One region of the Mesorhizobium sp. M7A.F.Ca.US.006.04.2.1 genome, then DNA from elsewhere that is predicted to be linked to it. Evidence: predicted binding sites of a transcription regulator. Region 1 holds the regulator's gene; each other region holds the start of a gene.

Region 1 (3,938 bases):
CGCCGCGTATGGCGCGACCAAACTGGCCCGAGGGCCGGCACAGAGGCCCTATTTTTTCGAGCCTCGAAAAAATACTGGGCCAACGCCCGAACGCTGTCAACATCGATTCTGATGGATTTTGATGTCGTCTCGAATTTTTTTCGGGCCTCGGAATAAATAAATGACACGGCGCGCGGCTTCTGCCAGTATTTGACCGCGTCACCGACAGCGTTCCAGGGCAGGAAGAACCGCGGCGACCGGGAGGATATGAAAGAGCATGTCGGTCGGAATCCGCCACGACGATTTGCGCCGCCGCAACCGCGCGATGGTGATCGCCGCGGTGCGCCGCGCCGGACAGCCGTCGCGCACCGAGATCGCCGCAACCACAAGCCTCAGCCATTCGACGATCTCGGCGATCTCATCCGACCTGATCGTCGAAGGCATCCTGACCGAAAGCAAGCCGAGCGAGGCCGGCTCGCTCAAACGCGGCCGTCCGCAGGTCGGCCTCAGCCTCAATCCGGAAGCGGCCGCGGTAATGACCGTGGTGCTGTCGCTGAACTTCCTCTCGGTCGCCGTCATCGACTATGCCGGCCAGGTAATATCCGAGGAACAGCGTCGGCTCGACACGCTGACGATGTCGCGCGACTCGCTGATCGGTGAGTGCACGGCAATCGTGCGGCGCCGCCTGGAAGATCCCGACCTGGACGTGCGCAGCATCGCTCGTATCGCGCTGGCCGTCCAGGGCATCACCGACACCCGTGCCCGCGCCATGCTGTGGTCGCCGATCACGCCGCACACCGACATCGCCTTCGCCGACATATTCGAAGAGGAGTTCGGCGTCCCCGCCATTATGGAGAACGACTGCAACATGATGGCGGTGGCGCTGCGCTGGCGCGATCCCGATCGTTACCGCGACGATTTCATCGCTATCCTTTTGTCGCACGGCATCGGCATGGGGCTGGTGCTGAAGGGCGAATTGGTCACCGGCCCCCATTCCTCGGGCGGCGAATTCGGCCACATGATTCATCGGCCGAACGGGGCGCTGTGTCGCTGCGGACGGCGCGGCTGCGTCGAAGCCTATGCCGGCAATTATGCCATCTGGCGCAACGCGCGGCAGATGGGCGAGGATGCAGAACCCGTCGCCGATGTCAGCGACGCCGACATGCGCGCCCTGGCTGCCGCCGCCCGCGAGAGGGACGGACCGGAGCGGGAAGCCTACCGCAAGGCTGGCGAAGCGCTCGGCTACGGCCTCGGCAGCCTGTTCGCGCTGATCGATCCGGCCCCCGTCGCCATGGTCGGCGTCAGCGCCGCCGCCTTCGACCTGATCGAGCCGGCATTGCGGCAAGCGATTGCCCAGACCGCCGGCGGCCAGCATTCCAAGTCGATTTCCTTCGACACCGAGCCGAACGAACTGCCGCTGATCCGCGAAGGCTGCGCCATGCGGGCGCTGATCTTCGTCGATCAGGAGATTTTTGCGCCGGGCGTGCAGGCGAGATCCGGTCTCGGCGGCAAGAACGTGGCGTGAGTTCAAACGAGGGAGTTCAGTCCTCGCGAATGGCGTAACCCGCCCCACGGATGGTGCGGATGACATCGGGCATACGGCCGTTGTTGACCGCCTTGCGCAGCCGGCCGACATGCACATCGACCGTGCGTTCGTCGATGTAGATCGTCTCGCCCCAGACATTGTCGAGCAGTTGGCTGCGCGAGAACACGCGGCCTGGATGGCGCATCATGAATTCAAGCAGGCGGAATTCCGTCGGCCCGAGCCGGATTTCGCTCTTCTTGCGATAGACACGGTGCGATTCGCGATCGAGCACGATATCGCCGACCTTGAGCACGCTGGACAGCACTTCCGGCTTGGCCCGGCGCAGCAGCGCCTTGACCCTGGCCATGAACTCCGGCGTCGAGAAAGGCTTGACCAGATAGTCGTCGGCACCGGTCGAGAGGCCGCGCACGCGGTCGCTTTCCTCGCCTCGCGCGGTCAGCATGATGATCGGCAGCCGCTCGGTCTCGGGACGCATCCTTAGCCGGCGGCAGAGTTCGATACCGGAAACCGCAGGCACCATCCAGTCGAGCACCAGAAGGTCTGGAACGTTCTCCTGCAGCCGGATTTCGGCCTCGTCGCCGCGCGTCACCACCTCGACCTGGTAACCTTCGGATTCGAGATTGTAGCGGAGCAGCACGCCTAGCGGCTCCTCATCCTCCACCACCATGATGCGTGGCGCGATCATCGGCTGGTCACCCCTGTCATGCCGCTGGCGCGGACATTGCCGTCTCGTCCTGCTTCGGACGATTGGCTGGCAACTGCGTGCCGGTCAAAACATAATAGGCATTTTCGGCGATGTTGGTCACGTGGTCGCCGATCCGCTCGAGGTTCTTGGCGCAAAACAACAGGTGCGTGCACGCCGTGATGTTGCGCGGATCTTCCATCATGTAGGTCAGCAGTTCGCGGAACACCGATGTGTATTTGACGTCGATGCGTTCATCATTGTTTCTGAGCGTGGCAAGCGCTGCCGCGTCAGCGGCGGCATACTCGTCGACGACCCCCTGCACCTGGATCAGCACCAGCTGCGCCATCGCGTCGATCGAATGCGAAAGGTCGTGCGGCGTGACGCTCAGCCCGACAGTGCCGACGCGCTTGGCGATGTTCTTGGCAAGGTCACCGATGCGCTCGAGGTCGCCGGCCATGCGGATCGAACCGACTACCGCACGCAGATCGTTGGCCATTGGCTGGCGCTTGGCGATCAGCGTGATAGCACGATCGTCCAGCTCGCGCTGGCGTGCATCCATGATGGCGTCGTCGGAAACCACCCGCTGCGCCAGCGCATTGTCCGAATTGAGCAAAGCCCTGGTCGAGCCACCGACCATCGAGCGGGCGAGATCGCCCATGTCGCGGATCAGCTGGCTGATCTGCTCCAGATCCTCATCGAAAGATGCGACGGTATGTTCACCCATGATCTTCGTCCCTCATATGCCAGAGATCAGCCGAACCGGCCGGTGATGTAGTCCTGGGTGCGTTTGTCGTCGGGGGTGGTGAACATCTTGTCGGTGGCGCCCTCCTCGACCAGATAGCCAAGATGAAACATCGCGGTGCGCTGCGACACGCGCGCTGCCTGCTGCATCGAATGGGTGACGATGACGATCGTATAGTTCTGACGCAGTTCGTCGATAAGTTCCTCGACGCGAGCGGTGGCGATCGGGTCGAGCGCCGAACACGGTTCGTCCATCAGGATCACCTCGGGTGACACGGCGATGGCGCGTGCAATGCACAGGCGCTGCTGCTGGCCACCGGAAAGACCCGTGCCAGGTTCCTGCAAACGGTCCTTGACCTCGTTCCAGATCGCCGCCTTCTTCAGGCTGGACTCGACGATCTGATCCATGTCGGCCTTGCGCTTGGCCAATCCGTGGATGCGCGGACCATAGGCGACGTTCTCGTAGATCGACTTTGGGAACGGATTGGGTTTCTGGAACACCATGCCGACGCGCGCCCTGAGTTCGACGACATCGATGTTCTTGTCGTAGATGTCCTCTTCGTCGAGCGTGATCTTGCCGGTTACCCGTGCTGAATCGATGGTGTCGTTCATGCGGTTGAGGCAGCGCAGGAAGGTGGACTTGCCGCAGCCGGAGGGGCCGATCAGCGCCGTCACCTGGTTCAGGCGGACGTCGAGATCGACGTCGAACAGCGCCTGCTTCTCGCCGTAGAACACGCCGACCTTGTCGCCGCGCATTTTTATCACTTCGTTCGACTTCATCTTGTCGCCCACTGCGTTTTCAAGGGACTGTTCGGTCATGATGTTCATACCAAAATGCCTTTTTTCTACCAGCGCCGCTCGAACCGACGCCGAAGCACGATCGCGGTGATGTTCATGGCCATGAGGAAGACGAGCAGGATGATGATGGCGCCGGACATACGCTCGACGAAGGCGCGTTCGGCCTCGTTCGCCCACATATAGATCTGC
Region 2 (3,959 bases), on a different contig from region 1:
GCCGTCAGTGCGCGGATGGGCATCGGTTGGGATCGTTCAGCTCAGCCAACGGCGCAGCCTGTTGCGCTGCCGTGCAATAGGCCGGCACATGCGACTGGCGGCATCTTGGCCCTCGCGGGAAGTCCTGCTCAGTGTCCCGCGAAGCCTGCCGGAGGCGGGCAACCCGCCGCGTCGATCGCAAAATCATGGAAATGCACGACCACGCCATCCGCATTGATTAAGATCACGGCATAGCCGGGTGCTTTTCTGCCAGCGGCACCAGCAGGCAAACGGAACGCTTGGATTACCCTCTACTGTGCCGTCCAGCCGCCATCCATCGGCAAGGTGGTGCCGGTGACCTGCCTGGCCGCGTCCGAACACAGGAACAGCGTCAGCGCGGCGAGCTCGTCGACGGTGACGAATTCCTTGGTCGGCTGGGCGGCGAGCAGCACATCGTGCTTGACCTGTTCCTCGGTCATGCCGCGCGCCTTCATCGTGTCGGGAATCTGCCTTTCGACCAGCGGCGTCCAGACATAGCCCGGCGCGATCGCATTGACGGTGACGCCGTCGAGCGCTGCTTCGAGCGCTACCGTCTTGGTGAGGCCCGCAATGCCGTGCTTGGCCGACACATAGGCCGACTTGAACGGCGAGGCGACCAGCGCATGCGCCGAGGCGGTGTTGATGATACGGCCCCATTTGCGCGCCTTCATGCCCGGCAGTGCCGCCTTGATGGCGTAGAACGCGGCGAGCAGATTGATGCGGATGATGGCTTCCCACATGTCATCGGGAAACTCCTCGATCGGCGCGACATGCTGGATGCCGGCATTGTTGACCAGGATATCGAGACTGCCGAAGGCAGCCTCGGCCTCATGCACCATGGCGCTGACCGCCGCGCCATCCATCATGTTGGCACCGGAATAGCGGCACTTGACGCCGAAATCCTTCTCGATGCCGGCGCGCTCCTGCTCGATGGCAGCCGCATCGCCAAGGCCGTTGATGGTGACATTGGCGCCTTCGGCGGCAAAGGCGCGGGCGATGGCCAGGCCGATGCCGCTGGTCGAGCCGGTGACGAGGGCGTTCTTCGAAGACAGGAAACCCATGATGATCTCGCAAGAGGTGGGAGGGAACGAACGGGGCCGCCTTTGTGCGCCGCACCATGACAGTGCCATAGCCATATGTCGGTGCGATTACAGGGTTGAGACGGCCGTCGACAGGCCTCTTGGGCGGCTGTCAGGCGGCTGACACGGCACTGTCATGGTGCCGTGCAACATAATCCGGAGCGCATTCGCGCAGTCATTCCTGAACCAAAATGGGGCTACAGCCTTGCAGATCGCCGATGTCGTGAAGCGCGCCTATGCGATGCCGCTGACCAACCCCTCCTTTCCGCCCGGGCCGTACCGTTTCTTCAACCGCGAATACGTCATCATCACCTACCGCACGACGCGCGAGGCGCTAGAGGCTGTCGTGCCGGAGCCGCTGGAGATCGACGAGCCGCTGGTCAAATACGAATTCATCCGCATGCCTGACTCGACCGGTTTCGGCGACTACACCGAGACCGGCCAGGTCATCCCGGTGCGCTACAAGGGCCAGCACGGCGCCTACGTCCATTCGATGTATCTCGACGACGACGCGCCGATCGCCGGCGGCCGCGAACTGTGGGGCTTTCCCAAGAAGCTTGCCAATCCCAAGATCGTGCATGAAGGCGAGGTCATCGTCGGCACGCTGCACTATGGCAGCGTTCTGTGCGCCACCGGCACGATGGGCTACAAGCACAAGAAAGCCGATCACGGCTCTGTCCTCGCTTCGCTGGCCGCGCCCAATTTCCTGATCAAGATCGTCCCGCATGTCGACGGCACGCCGCGCATCTGCGAACTGGTCCGCTACCACCTCACCGACATCACGCTGAAGGAAGCCTGGACAGCGCCCGCCGCACTCGATTTGCGGCCGCACGTCATGGCCGACGTGGCGCGGCTGCCGGTGCTCGACATCGTATCCGCCGTCCACTTCACCGCCGATCTGACGCTTGGGCTGGGCGAAGTGGTTCACGATTATCTCGCCGACCGCACCTGAGCTGCACAAGCCTTTCAGAGCCCAAACAGAAGTCGGAGACCAAAGCCGTGCTCGAACGCAATCGCAACAAGGAGGCCACCGCCACCATCGCGGAGATCTCGGCGCAGTATGACCGCGTCGCGCTGGTGTTTCAGGGAGGCGGCGCGCTCGGCGCCTACCAGGCTGGGGTGTACCAGGCATTGGCAGAGGCCGGCTGCGAGCCGAGCTGGCTTTCCGGCGTATCGATCGGCGCCATCAATGCGGCGATCATCGCCGGCAATGAGTCGAGCCGCCGGCTGCAGCGCCTCGAGCAATTCTGGCAGACGATTTCGGGTCGCAAGATCTGGGCCTATACGCCGGAAGGCGACATCTACCGTGATATCCGCAATCGCACCAGTTCGTGGATGACCATGGTCATGGGGCAGCCGGGCTTCTTCAAGCCGCGCAATCCTAACCCCTGGATGGAGCAGCCCGGCGCCGAGGGCGCCACCAGCTTCTACGACACGGCCGAGCTGAAGGAGACGCTGCAAAGCCTGATCGACTTCGACATCCTCAACGACGGCAAGAAGCGGTTGAGCGTCGGCGCGGTCAACGTCCGGACCGGCAACTTCGTCTATTTCGACACCGACAAGGTCCGCATCGAACCGGAGCACATCATGGCCAGCGGCGCGCTGCCGCCGGCGTTCCCGTCGATCCGCATCGAAGGCGAATATTACTGGGACGGGGGCATCGTCTCCAACACGCCGCTGCAATATCTGCTCGACCAGGAAGAGGACCGTTCCTCGCTGGTTTTCCAGGTCGACCTGTTCAGCGCGCGAGGCGTCCTGCCGCGCAGCATGCCGGACGTGCTGTCGCGCCACAAGGACATCATGTATTCGAGCCGCACACGGCAAAACACCGACAATTTCAAACGCATCCACGGTCTCAAGATGCGCCTGCTCGATGCACTGAAACGGGTGCCGAAGGAGTTGCGGACGCCGGCCGAGGAAGCGCTGATCGAGGACTATTCGGACGCCGGCACCGTCAACATCGTGCACCTGATCTATCAGCACAAGGGCTATGAGGGTCACGCCAAGGACTATGAGTTCTCAGGCACCTCGATGCGCGAGCATTGGGAGACAGGGTTGGAGGACACGCAGCGCACCTTGCGCCATCGTGAGTGGCTGACGATGCCGACCAATGTCGACGGTGTGGCCATCCATGACCTGCATCGCGAAGACCCGACGTAGCCAGGCCGGTTATGCTCAACGGTTCAGCGTTGTTGGCCAGGATTCGTTTGAACGGCCATCGCCAACGCTCGAGATTGGCCGACGCCTCCAAACTTCGTCATCCCTGGGCGAAGCAGGAGCGAAGCTCCGTCGCGGAGACCCTGGGATCCAGGCCGTGACCTTTGCCACGGAGTGCAGCGGAGCAGAATTCAGCACCGCGGCAACGCTCAGGAGTCGCGGCATGGATCCTATGGTCTGCGCCGCGTCGCTTCGCTCCCTGCTCCGCCTCAGGATGACGAAGCGAAAGGCGTTTCGGCCAATTTCCTAGGCAGGTTCCACGTCAACAGAAACGAATACGTCTTCGCCCCTTGAACGCAGTGCTCACTTAAAGAAAAAAGGCAGCGCCGGTCACCCGGCGCTGCCTTTTGTTCGGAAGCTTACGCTCGGCTCAGAACACCTGGCGGAAGATGATGAACAGCACGAAGGCCAGCGTGATCGAGCACGGCAGCGTCAGCACCCAGGCAAGCAGCAGATTGCGCACCGTCGCCCATTGCAGCCCCGAACCGTTCGCCGCCATCGTTCCGGCAACGCCCGACGACAGCACATGGGTCGTCGACACCGGCAATCCCAGCCGATCGGCCATGCCGATGGTCACCATCGCCACGAGTTCGGCCGCCGCACCCTGGCCGTAGGTCAGATGGCTCTTGCCGATCTTCTCGCCGA
Region 3 (3,959 bases), on a different contig from region 1:
TGTCGGTCATGGCGATCACATCCACATTGTGCTATCGAATTGGCGTCCAGGACGCGGATACAGGGGCGAATTCAGATAAACTCGACCGGATGGATGCATCTCGGAATTCTGTTGGTGGTGTTCGCCGGCGTCGTTCTCTTCTTCCTTCGGCGCATGATTTTGCCCGGCCCCAAAGAAGGCTCTCAAGGTGAGTCCGTGGGCGTCGGGAATGGTGATTACTCCGGGTATGACGGCTATGGCGGTCATTCCCACGATGGTGGCGGCCATGGTGGCGTCGGGCACTAAATTCATTCCGCAGCCTCCAATCCCCTGGCATAGCGCGCCAGCCGCTCATTGAGCGTGCCGGTGTGCAGTTCGAACATGTGGTTGTCTTCGTCGTAGAAATAGATCGAGCGGCCTTCACCCTCGACGCGCGGGCGCGGCGGGCGCATGTCGAGGCCGAGCCTGCCGATGCGCTCGGCATAGCGGTCGAAATCGGCGTCATCGATCTTGAAGGCGATGTGGTTGTAGCTGCGCTCCGGCAAGGGTTCGCCCTCCATGATGGCGACCCAGATGTCACCGATCAGGAAGAATTTTTCGCGCGACAGCGAGAACTGCCTGGCGTCGCTGGCATAGACTTCGCGCGCGTCGAATACGCCCTCGAGGATTTCGGTCATCCGCTCGAGATCGCGGACGATGAAGGTCATGTGGGAAAGGCCCTCGATCATTCCGCGGCCTCCCGCTTCTCTTCGACCTTCACGGGGTTTTCGCGCGCGTCATATTCGGTGCGCATGCGGCGTACGAGATCGAGTTCTGCCTGGAAGTCGACATAGTGCGGCAGCTTCAGATGCTCGACGAAGCCGGTCGCCTGGACATTGTCGGAGTGCGAGATGACGAACTCCTCGTCCTGGGCCGCGGCGACGACATCCTCGCCGAGCTCTTTCGCGCGCAGCGCCCGGTCGCAGAGTGCCACGGCCATCGCCTTGCGTTCGCTCTGGCCGAAGACCAGGCCGTAGCCGCGGGTGAATTGCGGCGGCGCCTTGGCCGAGCCTTTGAACTGGTTGACCATCTGGCATTCGGTGACGCGGACAGTGCCGAGCGGCACCGCGAAGGGCAGTTCGGGCACGTCGAGCTCCAACTCGACTTCGCCGATGCGGATCTCGCCGACGAAGGGGTGGTTGCGGGCATAGCCGCGCTGGGTGGAATAGCCGAGCGCCAGCAGGAACCCTTCATCGCCGCGTGACAGCGCCTGCAGGCGGATGTCGCGCGCCATCGGGAATTCGAGCGGCTCGCGGGTGATGTCGCCGGGGACATGGTCCTGCGGCATGTCGCCATCCGGTTCGATCAAGCCTTCGCGGGCGAGGATCGCCGAGACGCGCGGCATGGCTTGCGCTTCCGTGTCGCGCAGCAAGGGCTCGGCGACATCGGCGCCGGCGGCAAGCTCGGGATCGAGCAGCCGGTGGGTGTAGTCGAAGGTCGGTCCGAGCAACTGGCCGCCGGGCAGGTCCTTGTAGGTCGCCGAGACGCGCCGCTCGACCAGCATGTTGGCGGTGTCGATGGGCCTGGAGTAGCCGAAGCGCGGCAGCGTGGTGCGGTAGGCGCGCACCAGGAAGATCGCCTCGATCATGTCGCCGCGCGCCTGGACGATGGCGAGCGCGGCCAGTTCACGATCATAGAGCGAGCCTTCGCTCATCACCCGGTCGACGCCGAGCGCCAGCTGCTCGACGATCTGGTCGAGACGAAGGGCGGGCACCGAACGGTCGCCACGCCGGCGGTCGGCCAGCAGGCTGTGGGCGTTGGCGATTGCCGCTTCGCCACCTTTTACCGCGACATACATCTTACGCCTCCATCGTCTTGATGCGCGTCGTGCGCGGTAGGCAGGCGATGCCGCCTGATGTGGCGAGGATGATGTCGACGCCGCGCGGAAAGCGCTTGATATTCTGCTTCCACTGCTCGACGAAATGGCGTGGCATCTGCGCCGGCGCGATCGTGGCGCTGGTTTCGATGCCGGGACCTTCGAGCAATAGCGGCGTGCCGGAGACCAGATCGCTGACCTGCAGGATCAGCGTGGTCGAGCGGTCGGGATAATCCTGCGTGCCCTGCGAAAAGCCATCGAGCGCCATCATCTCGGCAGGTGCTGCGATCAAGGCGAAATGCGCATCGGCCGGTGTGTTGGCCAATGGCGCGCCGGTATGGAACCCAAGCCACGATCTGATCGCGGTGGAGGCCTGCAAAGCCGGGTCGAGCCAGAGCGGCGTGTCATTGTCGCACAGCGCCAGTGCGATGGCGCCGGCGGTAGCCGAGAGCGGCACCGGCGGGCGGGCGAAGGCCGGCAGCGGTTGCACGCTGCCGGGCCGAGCCATTGCGTCCATCACGGCGCGGAACACGGTCTGGGCGTTGAAGACCGGATCGGCGAACCCGCCCTCGATCGATTGCGCTGCAATGTCCATCAGTCTTCTCCGCGAACCATGGTGAAGAAATCGACCTTCGTTGCCGCCGTCTCGGCGCGGCGTTTTTCGTGCGCCAAGGTCAGAGCCGACCGCAGAGGCGCTATCAGTCCGGTCTCGACCTCATTGCGGCGGGCAGGGTCCTGCCATAGGGCGTCGGCGATAGCCGCCAGCTTCGCCTTCTGCTTGTCGCGGCCAAGCGCATAGCAATGGCCGACCTGTCCGGTGGGTAGCCTGACCGTGGCGCGGGTGACGGTCGCCTCGCCGACATTGAAAGGGGCGCCGCCGCCGCCGATGCGGCCGCGCAGGGTGACAAGGCCGGTTTCGGGGCCGCGCAACAGCTCGGCGTCCGAAGGCAGTCCGGCCTCATTCCAGAGCCGTACGATGTCATCGCCGCTGGATTGCGTAAGGGTTGCCATGGCGGCTTTGCGCTCGGCCTGGTCGCGGGCTTCCTGTCCTCGCATCAGCAGCATTCCTCTTTGTTAATTTGTCTATTGATGTAGACAACTATACAAATTATATCTATTATCTAACGCGTGTCCATGACGGGTGGATGACAGCGATAGAAGACTGGGCGCTGGAAGGTTGGGGCAATGATGGTCGGGCGGCTGTTAGCGGACAGCATCGAGCGGCGCAGTGGCGTTTCGCTGTGGCGGCAGATCGCCGACAAGATCCTGCATGCGATCGCCATCGGCGATTTCACGGAGAATGCAGCGCTGCCGCCGGAGGTGGCGCTGGCAGAACGCTATGGCGTCAACCGTCACACGGTGCGCAACGCCATATCAGCCCTTGTAAGGGAAGGCGTGCTGCGGGCCGAGCAGGGGCGCGGCACCTTCGTACTGTCGCGCAAGCGGCTGTCCTATCCGATCGGGGCGCGCACACGTTTTTCGACAGGGCTGCAAGGGCAAACGACGGAACGGCACATCGTCCTGCTCGCCTCGTCGGTCGAGCCGGCCAGCCAGCGCGTCGGCGAGGGACTGGGTCTTCCCAAGGGAGCCGATGTGATCCGGTTGGAAACGCGCGGCGAAGCCGACGGACGGCCGGTGTCGCGCGCTGCCGGCTGGTTCGAGGCCCGGCGCTTTGCCGGCATCGATGCCGCGATGGCGGAAACAGGCTCGATCACCGCATCGCTGGCGCGGTTCGGCATAGACGACTATCTCAGGCAATCGACCGTGCTGTCGGCGCGCCATGCCGATGCGGCGGACCTTGCCGACCTCGACCTGCAGCCGGGCGCCATCGTGCTGGTCACGGTTGCCGTCAACGTCACGCCGGACGGCCAGCCGATCCAGTTTTCCGAGTCGCGCTTTCCGGCCGAACGGGTGGAGCTGAAGCTGTCGGCGCTGTAGGGAGTGCCCGGCCCAGCTCGGCCGCATTCACTTGCCAGCGGCGGCGCATTTGAGGACCGGCTTCGCCGCCTGCCATGTTATAACCCCACCTCGATCACAGCCTTGATCAGGCCGGATTTCTCATGCGCCCAACGAGCCAGATCGCGCGGCGTGGCGGCGAGTGTGGTGCGGTGTGTGACGAGCTTGG

What was found. The regulator PhoB, encoded in region 1, activates phosphate uptake and scavenging genes when phosphate is short. The targets are predictions, from matches to a motif close to TGTCATNNANCTGTCAT.
Region 2: a site for PhoB is predicted at 1,155-1,171, ahead of EN925_RS20605 (acetoacetate decarboxylase). Genes of this name have one in related genera too.
Region 3: a site for PhoB is predicted at 2,969-2,985, ahead of phnF (phosphonate metabolism transcriptional regulator PhnF). Genes of this name have one in related genera too.

The regions. Positions count from the first base shown of each region.
Region 1 covers NZ_RZQA01000559.1:194-4,131, reverse strand. Annotated here, with positions in the region: gene EN925_RS25160 (ROK family protein) at 257-1,504, shown strand; gene phoB (phosphate regulon transcriptional regulator PhoB) at 1,521-2,210, opposite strand; gene phoU (phosphate signaling complex protein PhoU) at 2,227-2,934, opposite strand; gene pstB (phosphate ABC transporter ATP-binding protein PstB) at 2,961-3,779, opposite strand; partial or broken gene EN925_RS25140 (ABC transporter permease subunit) at 3,797-3,938, opposite strand, start outside.
Region 2 covers NZ_RZQA01000399.1:618-4,576, reverse strand. Annotated here, with positions in the region: gene EN925_RS20610 (3-hydroxybutyrate dehydrogenase) at 291-1,079, opposite strand; gene EN925_RS20605 (acetoacetate decarboxylase) at 1,303-2,049, shown strand; gene EN925_RS20600 (patatin-like phospholipase family protein) at 2,097-3,257, shown strand; partial or broken gene EN925_RS20595 (inorganic phosphate transporter) at 3,685-3,959, opposite strand, start outside.
Region 3 covers NZ_RZQA01000032.1:9,086-13,044, forward strand. Annotated here, with positions in the region: gene EN925_RS03405 (alpha-D-ribose 1-methylphosphonate 5-phosphate C-P-lyase PhnJ) at 1-10, opposite strand, end outside; gene EN925_RS03410 (hypothetical protein) at 16-291, opposite strand; gene fosX (FosX/FosE/FosI family fosfomycin resistance hydrolase) at 288-707, opposite strand; gene EN925_RS03420 (carbon-phosphorus lyase complex subunit PhnI) at 704-1,816, opposite strand; gene phnH (phosphonate C-P lyase system protein PhnH) at 1,818-2,429, opposite strand; gene phnG (phosphonate C-P lyase system protein PhnG) at 2,429-2,890, opposite strand; gene phnF (phosphonate metabolism transcriptional regulator PhnF) at 3,023-3,772, shown strand; gene EN925_RS03440 (zinc-binding alcohol dehydrogenase family protein) at 3,850-3,959, opposite strand, start outside.